3 linked regions of the Runella sp. SP2 genome follow. The protein of the gene in region 1 interacts with the protein of each later gene in a pairwise test. Links are inferred from orthologs where the notes say so. Each region holds a gene or a part of one and is shown in the gene's direction. Other genes may lie near its edges.

Evidence for each region.
Region 2: the proteins of DTQ70_RS13300 (region 1) and dnaE interact in binary tests that used the Escherichia coli proteins (3 or more experiments, as listed by UniProt). The link is inferred for Runella sp. SP2 from one-to-one orthologs.
Region 3: the proteins of DTQ70_RS13300 (region 1) and DTQ70_RS07815 interact in binary tests that used the Escherichia coli proteins (3 or more experiments, as listed by UniProt). The link is inferred for Runella sp. SP2 from one-to-one orthologs.

What each region holds. Positions count from the first base shown.
Region 1 is NZ_CP031030.1:3,176,967-3,181,417, forward strand. Bases 703-3,493 are described here. They hold DTQ70_RS13300 (PolC-type DNA polymerase III), read left to right. Parts: upstream 703-1,731; coding sequence 1,732-2,256; downstream 2,257-3,493. Other genes in these bases: DTQ70_RS13290 (PD-(D/E)XK nuclease family protein), read left to right, coding at 703-1,244; DTQ70_RS13295 (LytTR family DNA-binding domain-containing protein), read right to left, coding at 1,253-1,603; DTQ70_RS13305 (TetR/AcrR family transcriptional regulator), read left to right, coding at 2,387-2,926; DTQ70_RS13310 (MBL fold metallo-hydrolase), read left to right, coding at 2,960-3,493. Outside these bases: more of DTQ70_RS13290, read left to right, coding at 1-702; more of DTQ70_RS13310, read left to right, coding at 3,494-4,042; DTQ70_RS13315 (NifU family protein), read right to left, coding at 4,148-4,396. UniProt on the Escherichia coli protein: DNA polymerase III is a complex, multichain enzyme responsible for most of the replicative synthesis in bacteria. The epsilon subunit contain the editing function and is a proofreading 3'-5' exonuclease.
Region 2 is NZ_CP031030.1:7,142,331-7,148,200, forward strand. What follows is about bases 939-5,148. They hold dnaE (DNA polymerase III subunit alpha), read left to right. Parts: upstream 939-1,243; coding sequence 1,244-4,948; downstream 4,949-5,148. Other genes in these bases: DTQ70_RS28750 (DUF86 domain-containing protein), read left to right, coding at 939-1,232; DTQ70_RS28760 (hypothetical protein), read left to right, coding at 4,997-5,148. Also shown: DTQ70_RS28740 (ScyD/ScyE family protein), read right to left, coding at 1-86; DTQ70_RS28745 (nucleotidyltransferase family protein), read left to right, coding at 518-805; more of DTQ70_RS28750, read left to right, coding at 789-938; more of DTQ70_RS28760, read left to right, coding at 5,149-5,870. UniProt on the Escherichia coli protein: DNA polymerase III is a complex, multichain enzyme responsible for most of the replicative synthesis in bacteria. This DNA polymerase also exhibits 3' to 5' exonuclease activity. The alpha chain is the DNA polymerase catalytic subunit.
Region 3 is NZ_CP031030.1:1,845,461-1,850,040, reverse strand. The notes cover bases 731-3,650. They hold DTQ70_RS07815 (DNA polymerase III subunit gamma/tau), read left to right. Parts: upstream 731-1,268; coding sequence 1,269-3,032; downstream 3,033-3,650. Other genes in these bases: DTQ70_RS07810 (Gfo/Idh/MocA family protein), read left to right, coding at 3,114-3,650; DTQ70_RS07820 (T9SS type A sorting domain-containing protein), read right to left, coding at 731-1,065. Outside these bases: more of DTQ70_RS07820, read right to left, coding at 1-730; more of DTQ70_RS07810, read left to right, coding at 3,651-4,199; DTQ70_RS07805 (hypothetical protein), read right to left, coding at 4,326-4,517; DTQ70_RS07800 (hypothetical protein), read right to left, coding at 4,575-4,580. UniProt on the Escherichia coli protein: Part of the beta sliding clamp loading complex, which hydrolyzes ATP to load the beta clamp onto primed DNA to form the DNA replication pre-initiation complex.

The sequences.
Region 1 (4,451 bases):
ATGCAGTGATGTCGTACCATTTTTATCGGCTTTTACAACGTGCCAACGATGTTCATCTCGTCTATGTAACCGATTCAAACACCTACAATGGCGGCGAAAAAAGTCGGTTTATTCTCCAAATTGAGCATGAACTTGTGCCCAAAGCCAACGGAAATATCAAGTTTACGGAACACGTGGTTAGGTTTCAAGAGATGGATACCTCCGATATTGGTATGACAGACTCCGACGTCGATACAACCCCAAACAGTAAACCCCAAACAGTAAACTCCAAACATACCATCAACAACGATTGGACTGTACCCAAAACCCCCGAAACACTAGCATTTTTACGCCAAAACTTAGCTAACGGTGGTCTATACGCAACCCACCTCAACCAGTACTTAAAATGCTCACTTCAATATTATTTTAGTCGCGTGGCGGGGGTTTCGGAAGACGAGGAAGTGGAAGAAAGAATGGGAGCTGCCGATTTTGGTTCGTGGATACACGCCGTGTTGGAACGCATTGACATCGAATTTTTGATGGACGGAAAGCCCATTAGCGATGCCGAAATCAAGGCCGTACTGCGCGAAGAATTTGCCAAATTGTTCCGAGGTTACGACCCAGAATCGGGCATCAATCGTCTTTTGTACCAAGTAGCCGAACAAACCGTGTTGGATTTTCTGAAAGAACAACGCCAACGCGATGAAAACCTTGTTGTGCTCGCTACCGAGCAAAAATTGACTGCAACCTTTAACGTACCCCTATCAGACGGCCCGCTCGCTTTGAAAATTGCGGGAAAAATTGACCGCGTAGAACTCCTCAACAACGTCATTCGCGTGGCCGATTACAAAACGGGCAAAATCGAACAGCTCCCCAAAGTTACCCCCGATAAACTTGATCACATTATGAACTCGGGCGACAATTCAAACCATGAAAAAATCAGGCAGTTATGGATTTATCAATACCTGATTTATAAACAAATGCTGCGTGAAAAAGGCTTGCGTTTGCGCGGACGCGAGTTTCACTTAGATGCCTACGAAGTGACTTCGGGCTTTTACTCCCTGCGCAATATCAAACGTGGTTTTATCTTTAATCCTTTAAAATTTGGCGATACCCAAGATGCCGAATCGTACGTAGAACAGTCGGAAAACTACCTCCGCACCTTTGTCATTGATAAACTTCTTAATCCTGACGAGCCTTTCCGAAAAACCGACTACCTAACGGCTTGTCAGTTTTGTGATTTTAGGGAAATTTGTGGTCGATAAATCGCCTCTCAAGCAGCCTGTATGAGCAATGCAGGTTGCTTGGCCCTTCGTCGGGCGACGGGTGCGGCAAAACCATCTTTTTGACGCACCAACCCATCGTGCCCCACGGAAGTATGAAGTAGGTTGATAATACACCCCCGCCGAATGCGCACAAATGAGTTAGATAATTCTGTTTCAAAAAGCCCCAAAGTTTTGGCTACCAGCATCGGTGGATGGGCATTTATTACGATAAGCGTATAATTTCGACGCCCCTCTAAACGAACAATTTCATTCAAAGGCACAAATACTTTTCCTCCAATACATGGAAGACGCAAGCCAGCAACGCCTTTTTTGGTAAATGCAAGTTCATATACTTTCATGAGTAGCAGGGAGTTAGTGAATAGTTGTACAAAGGTGCATGATTTGCCTTTGGCCATTCAAGGGGAAAACTACCCTTCACTTCCCGCAATTTTCCCGTATTTTTACAGCTTAGTTTATAGCCATATATATGTTTGCCATTGTTGACATTGAAACCACGGGCGGCGCCTATGCCACAAGCCGCATCACTGAAATTGCAATTATTCGCCACGATGGCACCCAAATCATAGATTCTTACCAAAGTTTGGTCAATCCTCAATGTTGGATTCCTGGTTTTATTACCCAACTGACGGGCATCGACAACGAGATGGTCAAAGATGCCCCTACTTTTGAAGAAATCGCCGATGAAGTACGTCGAATGACCCTCAATGCCGCCTTTGTAGCGCACAATGCTTCATTTGATTATGGGTTTGTGCAAAGGGAATTCAACCGTTTGGATGAGTATTTCAAACGCGATACGTTGTGCACGGTGAAACTAAGTCGGAAAATTTTTCCTGGCTATAAGTCGTACAGTTTGGGCAACATTTGCCGCGACCTCCAAATCCGCCACGTCAACCATCACCGCGCCATGGGCGATGCCTCCGCCACTACCCTATTGTTTGAGCAGCTTCTTCAAAATGACCACGCTGGCATCCTAAAAGACTGGCGCCCGTAAGCTAGTCCCGAACTCCGATTTGGGACATCTTCGGCCTAGCGTCTCCGACGCAACCAAGAAAAAATGCGCCCACTTGAACCATTTTACGCATCGGTCAGTTTTGTAAGTGATTACTCACTTTTATTAAACAATGACTGAAAAACAAGAACTTATTTTGGCAACTGCCCTTCGGCTTTTTGCCGAAAAAGGCTTTGATACGACCCCCACGAGCCTCATTGCCAAAGAAGCAGGCGTGTCGGAAGGACTGATTTTTCGCCATTTTACCAACAAAGACGGCCTCATGGACGCCATCGTCGCCATGAGCGAAGAGCGGCTTAGCGCCAATGCCGAGCGTATTTTACAATTATCCAACCCCGTTGACCAAATCCACGCGACGCTCGAACTACCCGTTCAGCTTTTTCAGGAAGAACGTGAGTTTTGGATGCTTCAGTTTTCGCTCAAATGGCAGAAAAAATACAAGAACCAAAACTACACCCCAAGCCCTGCACACCTAAAAGTAATACAAGCACTTACCGATGGTTTTCGGGCACTCGGATACGCACAACCTGAACAAGAAGTAAAAATTTTGATGATGCTTTTAGACGGTTTTAGTCACCAACTTGCCCTTTCTCCGTCTCCAGAGTACATCGAAACTACCCTCGCTTTTCTTAAAAGTAAATACCCCAACTAACACCGACAAATGTCTCGCAAATTCAAAAAAACCATGATGACAACCCTTATCATTTTAGCTGCCCTCGCTTTGGGTGGTTATTTTTACCTGCAACAGCCGCAATTTGGGCAAAACCCTGAGGGAGCGCACCTTGAAAAAATCAAAAAATCATCTCATTACAAAGAAAAAGGTTTCCAAAATCAACACCTTACCCCCGACCTAGCCGAAGGCACTACTTACTGGGATATTCTCAAAGCCTATTTTGTCAAAGTCGAAAATAAAGAACCTAGCCAACCTCTCCCGTCAGTTAAGACCGATTTAAAAAACCTGCCCAACGATGCCCCTTCGGTGGTTTGGTTTGGGCATTCATCGTATTTTTTGAAGGTTGGAGGAAAAACTATTTTGGTGGACCCCGTTTTTAGCGGCCATGCTTCTCCTGTTTCATTTTTTGGGGGCAATTACGGCGGAAGCAACGTCTATTCCTTGGATGATTTCCCCCCCATCGACCTTCTCATTATTTCACATGACCACTACGACCACCTCGACTACCCGACTGTTAAGGCCCTTCAGCCCAAAGTAAAACAAGTGGTGACCTCGCTGGGTGTAGGTTCACATTTGCAACATTGGGGTTATTCTCCTTCCCAAATCAATGAGTTAGACTGGTGGGAAAACACAACCATTGCCGATTCGTTAGAAATCACCGCCGCGCCCGCCCGTCATTTTTCGGGCAGAGGTATTAAGCGCGCCCAAACGTTTTGGTCGTCCTTTATTTTAAAAACACCCCAACACAACCTGTACCTTGGGGGAGATTCGGGCTATGACACTCATTTTAAAGAAATTGGCGAGAAATACGGGCCGTTTGACTTAGCGATTTTGGAATGTGGCCAGTACAATCAGATGTGGAAATACATTCACATGATGCCCGAAGAAGTAGCCCAAGCGGCCGTTGAACTAAAAGCAAAAACGCTTTTACCCGTTCACTGGGCCAAGTTTACTTTAGGTCTCCATCCGTGGATGGAACCCATCGAACGTGTCACCAAAAAAGCGCAAGAGCTAAACGTTCCAGTCACAACCCCCATGATTGGCGAAGTGGTAGAAATCAATCGCCATTATCCTAACAAGGCTTGGTGGAAATAACCAACGGCGATCATATTTCAACAAAAAAGTGCTTCTAAGTTTAAACCTAGAAGCACTTTTTATTTTTGCAAAGGGTTTTCAACTATCAAAACGAAGTCTTTTTCCTTAAAACGCAGGTGTTAAATTGAGGGCTTCTACTTTTTTGATTTCGGGTACCGATTTCAAAATAGCTTCTTCCAAACCTGCCTTAAATGTCATTGAAGACATAGGACAAGCACTACAAGCACCCGTGAGCTCCAACATTACGGTCATGTCATCCGTAATTTCTTTCACTTTGACGTTGCCCCCATCCGCCTCCAAATACGGACGAATGCTATTGAGGGCATTTTCCACGCGTGATTTTAATTCTTCCATGAATGTTTGTATTAACCTGTGATTAAAACGCTAATATGTACATTTTTTCATTGCC
Region 2 (5,870 bases), 4.0 Mb from region 1 along the record:
ACTTCTTCTTTTTCATTACAAGCCACAAGCCAACCAACCAATACGACAGTCGAAAGTGATAACCAAAATGTGCGGGAAGTTTTCATAAAAGAATGAGTTTTGAGTGAATAGTAAACTGCACAAATATCGTATCGAATGGACTGAGGGTGTTAACTCAAAATGGACATTCTTTGTCTCATTTTTGACATTTGAAAAATTTTGATGTAAAAAATTTCAATTTTTATTAACTCATTTTTGACTTTCTTTTGCTCATTTTTGACAAAACGCCGTTTTTAGCCCATTTAAAGCGGGATTGTGTTAATTTTGAGTTTGGGAAAGAGGAGAATAAAACTGGTGCCGCTAAACTGATATTTTTTCAATGCCAATCATCATTTTACAACTCTTGTTTCTTTGCTTATTCTGCTCTTGCTCTTGTTTTGCGCAACAGGCGTCCTCACTACTACAGCAATTTTAGCGGCTATTCTCTTCTGCTTTCTAGCAGAAAACCGTAACTTTGGATAGAAAATTTAGTTCTACTATGCAATCTCTGACAACCATCATTCAGTATTTAGAAAGCTCACTGTTTTTCCAAACCTATAATTTGGAGAAAATTGGCATTTTTGGCTCAGTAGCACGTGAAGAGGATGCAAATGACTTAGACTTATTGATTGATGGTGACCCAAGTGACTTCAAAAAATGGGTTCAATTCAAGGAAAAAATTGAAGCTGATTTAGCTATTAAAGTAGATATTATGTTTGAAAAATACGCCGACCCGATTATTCTTTATCGTGCAAAAAAAGACTTAATCTATGCAACAAGACATTAAAAATGATTTGGTTTATTTGCTCAGAATGCTTGAATCAATTGGAAAAATACAGCTGTACATTGCTAATTTCGATAAAGCTATTGAGTTTTTTCGAGCTAATGACCAACAAAATTTCAATGCTTCTCTTATGTTACTTATTAATATTGGAGAGCAGTCCAATCGAGTAAGTAACATTCTTAAAATAAAACATTCTGATTTAGCATGGCTTCAGATAAAGAGTTTTCGTAATCGTGTAGCTCACGACTATATTGGTATTGACCGATTTATTGCATTTGACATTCTTCAAAACGAGTTGCCTACATTGAAACGCCAATTAGAACAAATTATACGTGTGGAAATGTTAGATGGTAATTTTGATAGAGAAGAATACAAACTCGCTCAAAATAGTGAATACTATACTCATATTGACTATAAAAATATTGAATAATCTCCCCAATTATGCAATTCTCCCACCTCCACTGCCACACCCAATATTCCCTACTCGACGGGGCGGCAGATATTAAGAAACTGTTTAAAAAGGCCAAAGCTGACGATATGCCCGCCATTGCCATTACTGACCACGGCAACATGTTTGGCGTATTTGAGTTTGTGGCCGAAGGACATAAACAAGGCATCAAACCCATCGTGGGCTGTGAGTTTTATTTGGTAGAAGACCGCCACAAAAAACAGTTTACCAAAGAACAAAAAGACGTTCGCCGCCACCAATTGCTGCTGGCCAAAAACGCCGAAGGCTATCGCAACTTGGCCAAACTCTGCTCGCTGGGCTTCATCGAAGGGATGTACGGCAAATACCCACGTATCGACAAAGAACTTCTAGTAAAATACCACAAAGGACTCATCGCCACGACTTGTTGCATTGGGGCAAGTGTACCACAGGCTATCATCAAAAAAGGTGAAGAGGCTGGACGCCAAGAGTTTAAGTGGTGGCTCGATTTGTTTGGGGATGACTATTACGTCGAAATCCAACGCCACGGTATTCGTGATCAAATCATTGCCAACGAAGCCTTGCTCAAATACGCCAAAGAGTTCAACGTCAAGGTGATATGTTCCAATGATAGCCACTATGTAGAACAAGACGACGCCAACGCTCACGATATTTTGTTGTGTGTCAATACGGGTGATAAACAATCAACACCTACCAACAAGGACTTTGATGACGAAAATCCGATGCCCAAAGGCACGCGCTTTGCGTTTTTCAACGATGAGTTTTATTTCAAAACCAAAGACGAAATGCTCAAAACGTTCAGTGATTTACCCGAATCGCTGGACAATACGCAAGAAATCGTTGACAAAGTAGAATTGTTAAAGCTCAATCGGGATATTTTATTGCCTAACTTCCCCATTCCCGACGAGTTTAAAAAGCACAGTATTTCGCAAATGATTGAGTTCAACGGTAAAATGAAAGAACTCACCGCCGACGTGCTCAATCAGTGGGAATACCTCAAACACTGGACTTTTGAAGGCGCCCGTAAGAAATACAAAGAAATTACGCCCGAAATTGAGGAACGACTCAACTTTGAGCTGAATACCATCAAAAACATGGGTTTTCCTGGCTACTTCCTTATCGTAGCCGACTTTATCCAAGCGGGGCGCGACATGGGCGTACTCATTGGGCCAGGGCGGGGGTCGGCGGCAGGGAGTGCCGTCGCCTATGCCATCGGAATCACCAACATCGACCCCATCAAGTACGACCTACTTTTTGAGCGTTTTTTGAATCCTGACCGTATCTCCATGCCCGATATTGATACGGACTTCGACGACGAAGGCCGTCAACGGGTGATAGATTATGTAGTGCAGAAATACGGTAAAAATCAGGTAGCCCAAATCATCACCTATGGTACAATGGCCGCTAAATCGTCGATTAAAGACGTGGCGCGGGTAATGGACTTACCGCTGCAAGAGGCCAATGCCGTGGTAAAACTCGTGCCCGATAAGCCTACTTATGGCATGAACCTCGACAAGGTTTTCAAAGTGCCTCTCGAAAAAATGGCGGAGGTTATCACGCCCGACGAGGTAGAAAACCTAAAAAAACTGCGTGAAATGCTGAAAGGCAACGACCTGACGGCCAAAGTCCTTAAAGAGGCTCAAAAGCTCGAAGGAACCGTCCGCAACGTAGGTATTCACGCCGCGGGGATTATCATTGCACCTTCTGATTTAACCGACTTGATTCCTGTCAGTACCTCCAAAGAATCAGACTTACTAATTACTCAGTACGAAGGAAAAATCATTGAAGATGCGGGGGTTATCAAGATGGACTTCTTGGGGCTTCGCAACTTGACCATCATCAAGGAAGCCCTTCGAATGATTGAGGCGAACCACGGAGTTAAAATTGAGATTGATTATATTCCACTGGACGATGTCAAAGTTTTTGAATTGTTCCAACGAGGGGATACCAACGCCGTTTTTCAGTTTGAATCCGACGGGATGAAAAAGTACATGCGCGAACTCAAACCTGACCGTTTTGAAGACCTTATCGCCATGAACGCCCTGTATCGTCCAGGCCCAATTGCGTACATTCCTAACTTCATCAACCGTAAACACGGCCGTGAAAAAGTAGAATACGACCTCCCCGAAATGGAGGAGTATTTGGCTGATACATACGGAATTTGTACTTATCAAGAGCAAATTATGTTGCTTTCGCAGAAAATGGCTGGCTTTACCAAAGGGGATGCCGACGTACTGCGGAAGGCTATGGGGAAAAAGCAGATTGAAGTTCTCAACAAGATGAAAAGCAAGTTCATCGACGGCGGAAAAAATAAGGGCCTTGATGAGAAAAAACTCGATAAAGTCTGGACCGACTGGGAAGCTTTTGCCTCGTATGCCTTTAACAAATCGCACTCTACTTGCTATGCCTTTGTAGCTTACCAAACGGCGTATCTCAAAGCCCATTACCCTGCCGAGTACATGGCGGCGGTCTTGACAAGTTCACTGGGAAACATCGAAAAAATCACGTTCTTCCTCGAAGAATGTAAAGCCCTCGGGATTCCTGTACTGGGGCCTGATGTCAACGAATCGGAACGTCGTTTTGGGGTAAACAAACGCGGCGAAATTCGTTTTGGATTAGGCGGAATCAAAGGAACAGGCGACGCCGCCGTAGAAAGTATCATCGAAGAACGAACCAAAAACGGGCCTTACAAAGACCTTTTTGATTTTATCACTCGGGTAAACTTGCGTACAGTCAACAAGAAAACCATCGAATCGTTGGCCTATGCGGGAGCGTTTGACTTGTTTGAAGAATACCACCGCGCGCAGTACTTCACGGCCGCCGAGGGCGAACAGCAAAACTTAATCGAAAAACTAATCAAATACGCCAACGCCGTTCAAGCCGATAAATCCAACGCACAAGCATCGCTGTTTGGTGGTTTTGGCGGAGGTGGCGCCGATATTGCCAAACCTAAAGCACCTAACGTCGAACGATGGAGCGATATTGAGCGGTTGCGTTTTGAAAAAGACGTGGTTGGCTTCTACATTTCGGGTCACCCGCTTGATATGTATCGTCTAGAATTGACCAACTTCTGTACCTGTACCCTCGACAAGGTGATGCTCACTTCCGAAGTTACCGAAACCAGTGATACCGAAGAAGGCGATACGCCTGCCGTTGCCAACGTAGAAATCGGCGGCCGTCCGCTCTTGTTTGGAAAAGATATTACCGTAGCAGGTATTGTGAGTAGCAGCCAAGTTAGAACTACCAAAACAGGAAACCCGTTTTGTATTTTTAAGCTCGAAGATTATGCAGGTTCGATGGAAATGGCGCTTTTTGGCGAAGATTTTGTGAAGTTTTCGGCTTACGTCCAAATGGGACACTTTTTGTTTGTCAAAGGCAAAATTCAAAACCGCTGGAAACAAGAAGATCAATACGAGTTTAAAATCACGTCGATGCAGCTTTTGAATGAAGTTCGTGAAAAACTCACCAAGGAAATCAAGTTGCAGTTGGATTTAGATTTACTGGATAGCGGTCTTGTAACCAAGCTCAACGAAGCCGTACAAGCCTATCCGGGTCACTGTGCGCTCACGGTATCGGTTGTGGATCATCAAAGTCGGACGGAGGTGAAACTTCAATCACGAACGCACCGAGTCGCGCCTACCAACGAATTTTTTAAACTGATAGAATCAATGGGAGGGGTGAATTTTTCGGTCAATTAAATCGACAATTACTTACGCCTTTTTTCGTTTATTAGAAAAAATTGCATTATGAAATATCCTCTCTACGGCCTTTTTGCGCTTTTGTTTACACAAATCCTAAAGGCACAAAATGCCCAAATTACCCTCAAAATGGCACCTGAGGCCACCAATTTTTCGGTGTCGCTGGTAACGGAAAAAATAAAGTTTCAGCCTTCGCCAGCCATTGGTTTGGCCGACGTTGAGTTTCTAAATATTGGTTATTTTGAAATTACCAACCAAAAAGTCGCCAATGCGGAAGTAGAACTTACTGAACCTCAGTTGGTACGCCTTCAAATTGTCCCTACTTCTGCGGGGGCTTCGGCTTATCAGCCTGGTAATCAAAGTTTTAATCGGGTGTTGTTTATCAGCCCCAATGATAAACTGACGGTGACAATTCATCCCAATAAATCACTGACTTTTGAGGGAACAAATGCTTATTACCAAGAGTTTTTGCGGGATTATTTCAAAGAAAACTTATACGAATACTTGCCCGTATTTGGCTACAAACCCACCAAAAATGACAACAGCATCATTTTGCCAAAGGTGGACAGCCTGCATCAAGCTCGTTTGCAGCGTTTTCAAACATTGAAAAGCCAACAACCCATCAGCGAGGCGTTTGATGCGTACATCACGGCGACCATCAATACCGAAGCGTATCTGACCCGTCAATTGGTATTGGATAAAAAACTCCGTGAAAGTCAGGGTGTTCAGCTGAAGTCGAATCAGCGCCAAGAAATTGAGAACTTTACGCTTCAAAATTTCAAAATCTTGCCCGATGCCGCCCTCATGAGTGAGCCGTACCGCCGCGAATTGGTAAATCATATCCTGATTCCTATTACCAAAAAATACCCAACGGATTCGGCACAGCGCTACATTTTGTCGGGGGACGCATTACAATTAGCTT
Region 3 (4,580 bases), 1.3 Mb from region 1 along the record:
GTCAGGTCGAGGAATTTGAATATTGTCAGTAACTGGCCCTGCAAAGACATTATACACCGACCCTATAACTCGGTTTTGCGCATTAATGACTGAAGCATTGCTTCCCTTTTCGCTAAATGAAACCCGTGATACTACCCAACTAAGGTTGTGCCCAAAATCATTTCGACTTTGTCCAATAATTTGTTGGAGATTACTCACAATTTCATCTTCGGGGATGTTAAAGCCCGTATCAGATTCTCCTTGATGCCATAAAATAGCCCTAATTCCCGTTAAACTCGCAAATTCGCGAAGTGTCACCCGAAGTTGGGAATAAGGCAATTGGTTTCCATAAAAACCACCCACGTACGGATTACTTGCATTTCCGTAGAGGCTTTCGCGCCACGCACGGCTTGTCGTACCTTCCAAAGCAGCATTGTAAAATAAAATAGGGACGTTGAGCCTTTTGACCAACAAATCGCCCAATATCCCCCACGACCAAGCAGAATATCCATAAGGTGCAATATAACTATCGGCATTTAAGTGCGAAAAAGTGGGTTGTGGCAGCTCATTCGGTTCAAAATTGGAATTTAAGTAATTAAAACAGCTCACTCGGTCATCTACTGCTCCCGAAGCTCCATAGTTTTGAATCCCACGTGCATTGGACTGGCCTGCAACCACAAACACCTCACCTACTCCTACGCGGTCAACTTCGGTCATTTCGGCCACTTGTCCATTTCGAATCAGACGTACTTCGAGTTTATACCATCCTCCTTCTGCTGAAATTTCTCCTGAAAAAACACCACCTACGGGTGCATTTTCAAGTAATTGCCAACCTGTGGGCGTTCCCTGTCCTGTATGGATGGGCGTCAAAGCAGCTTCTACTCGTTCTGGAATAGACTGTTTGTACGTCCCTGCGACAACAAACGATGCCTTATTGGCTTGTGAGCGTTGAAAAACAATGCGAGATGTTGGAAAACTAACGGTTACTTGAGAAAATGCTGGTATGATGGCTAGAAAAAAGACAACCACACTTACACAATGGCGACTCAAATTCCCAAACACTCCGTTAAAGTAGGGCTTTGGCATTCGATAATGAATAGGTTACTGCGAAAAAGCTGCAAAATTACGCATTTGCCGCATGAAGGCCAAACCGACAAATCAATCAGTCTCGGTTTTAATGGTATTTCAATATTTTTTGTGGGTTTGTTAACTTCCTGATTTACCCTATTTTAGAAATTAGCGGGCATTTTTCTGTTTGATTTGACCGTCGCTCTTGCTAACTTGCGGCCATGGCAGACAATTTTGTAGTTTCGGCGCGGAAATATCGCCCCATTACTTTTGACTCAGTTGTTGGGCAGTCACACATTACGACTACCCTCAAAAACGCCATTCGTACCAACCACCTCGCTCAAGCTTTCTTGTTTTGTGGGCCACGTGGCGTGGGCAAAACAACCAACGCCCGTATTTTGGCCAAAACCATTAACTGTCAGAGCCTTACTGACGAGATTGAGCCTTGTGGCGAGTGCGAAAGTTGCGTGGCTTTTCAAAACAATGCTTCATTTAACGTTCACGAATTGGATGCTGCCTCCAATAACTCCGTGGATGATATTCGTAACTTGATTGACCAAGTACGCTACCCGCCCCAAACGGGAAAGTACAAAATATACATCATTGACGAGGTGCACATGCTTTCGTCGTCGGCTTTTAATGCTTTTCTAAAAACGTTGGAAGAACCGCCGAGCTACGCCATTTTTATTTTGGCAACCACTGAAAAGCATAAAATACTCCCAACGATTTTGTCGCGTTGTCAAATCTTTGATTTTAACCGCATACAACCACGCGACATTGCCGATCATCTTGAGCACATTGCCCAAAAAGAAGGTATTTCGACCGAACGGGAGGCACTCGAACTCATCGCCCAAAAAGCGGATGGAGGGCTTAGAGACGCCCTTTCGATGTTTGACTTAAATGTCACCTTTTCGACAGATGATACTGTTCGGTACAAAGATGTTCTCGAAAACCTCCACATTCTCGACTACGACTATTATTTCCGATTGACGGATGCCCTGCTTGCAAGTGATGTCTCACAAACGTTGTTAATTTTTAATGAAATTATCAAAAAAGGTTTCGACGGGCACTTGTTTGTGGTAGGGATGCTGGAGCATTTCCGTAATTTGCTGGTAGCCAAAGACCCTGCAACAGTTCAGCTGCTCGAAGTATCCGAAATGGCTAAAAACAAATATTTAGACCAGTCGGCAAGGGCTTCAGTGTCGTTTCTACTTTCTGCACTAAGTGTTGGAAGTCAATGCGATATAAATTACAAAGCGGCTAAACAACAGCGACTGCACGTGGAAATATGCCTGATGAAACTGGCAAAAATCCCTGAAGTTCTGGATTTGAATACGCTGTCGGGCGACGAAAAAAAAAAGCCTAGTCTGACCGAAAATACCCCAGTAACTGTTCAGAAAGCTGCTACTCCTAAACCCGTTGCCTCCCTTCCAAGTCCAAGTGTTGCGGCAGAAACTCCCCCTCCCTACCCTCAAAACGGCTTACCAGGCGCTTTGGGAAAACTCCGTTCTACGGTCAATATCTCTGCGCAGCCCCAGCCAGTAGAGGAGACAAAACCAGTCACAAAAACCAAAGAAACTCCTACAGTTGCGGCAGAAGTGCCTGCAACTTGGGAAGACCAGTCTTTTACAACCGAAGAACTTCAACAAACATGGGACGCGTTTTCTCGTTTTCGTGAGCAAAATGGGGGTGCTGTCAGCGAGCAAATTATGCTCAATCGTGAATTTAAAATTGAGGGAACTACGATTGAATTAATTTTAGACAACTTACACCAAGAGGTTCTGCTCAACGACGTGAAACCCGAATTGCTGGGGTATTTACGTCGCCATCTTAAAAATCGGCAAATTCAAATTTCGTACCGCATTGCGCCCAACGAAGTAAAGCGTAATCCCTATACACCGCTCGAAAAGTTCAATACATTAGCTGAGAAAAACCCCTCTCTTCTCGAACTCCAGCGACTCCTTGGTTTGGATGTTGATTTTTAAAGAAGACTTTAGAGTATATTGTCACCCAAAAGTCATATATTAGGAAACAGTATCACTTCAAAACCCAAACCTTCACATCTTATGTTCACGCGTCGTGATTTTCTAAAAAGCACTGCCATCGGTGGGGCTTCTTCTTTGATTTCGATTAACCCACTTTTGGCGGCGACTCGTCCCAAAAAGGACAAACTTGGAATTGCCTTGGTGGGTCTCGGTTATTACAGCACCGATTTGCTCGCTCCTGCCCTTCAACTTACCAAAAACTGTGAGCTGATGGGTATTGTCACAGGGACTCCCTCCAAAGCAGAAACGTGGCAAAAGAAATTTAACCTCAAGGACAAAAACATCTACAATTATCAGAATTTTGACCAAATCGCCAACAATCCTGACATCGACGTAGTATATGTCGTGCTTCCTCCGAGTATGCACCGCGAATTTGTCGTTCGGGCTGCCAAGGCAGGTAAACAGGTATTTTGTGAAAAACCCATGGCACCTAGTGTAGCCGATTGTGAAGCAATGATTAAAGCCTGTGCCGATAACAAAGTAAAACTCGCCATCGGATACCGTTGTCAACACGACCCAAATACCCAAGCTTACATGAAGTTTGCCAAAGAAAAAACGTTTGGTAAAGTACGAATGGTAACGTGTGGCGCAGGGTATTTCGACGCCCGTACGACCCATTGGAAACAGAACAAAGCCCTTGGCGGTGGTGTGATGGGCGACATGGGTGTGTATGCCATTCAAGGTGCGCGCTTGGCAGTAGGTGAAGAACCAACGTCGGTTTCGGCCCAATTCCACACAACTCGCCCAGACATTTACAAAGAAGTTGAGGAAACTGCGACGTTTCAATTGGAGTTTCCAAGTGGCGCTTTGGCCGCTTGTCATACCAGTTTTGGTATCAATATGAACTACTTGCAAGCCAATTGCGAAAAAGGTTGGTTTAAAATGGAACCGTTTTCGAGCTACAATGGCAACAAAGGAAGCAGCCCACAAGGGCCAATTGATTTTCCTTTGCAAAGCCAACAAGCCAAGCAATTGGACGATGATACAGACGCACTTATCAAAGGTATTCCATTAATAGCGCCAGGCGAAGAAGGGCTACGGGATATTCGCATCGTTGAGGCCGTTTATAAGTCGGTGGCAAATGGCGGGAAGAAAATTACCATTTAGTATTTTTTCGCACAGAACGGCACAGATTAAATGCACGCAGATGTCGCAGAAATCATTTCTGTGCCATCTGCGTGCATTTAATCTGTGCACATCTGTGTGAAAATTTTACCTATTGTTGAGAAGCAATTAATCTGCCACTTTGCCCAATAAATTTACCCCAACCAATAAAAAGAGAACACCAACTAAAAAGGGGACAATGGTTTCCCATTTTGTAAGGGTGAAGCCCATCACTGCCTTGTCGGACATAAAGGCGATGCAAGCAAAAAGGATGAAGATAACGCCAATTCCAGTTAAAATACTTCCAAACGTACGTTTCATGTGAGCGCGAGGTTTTATATAGGTTGCAAAACTACCAATTTATACAAAAAAACTATTCTACTC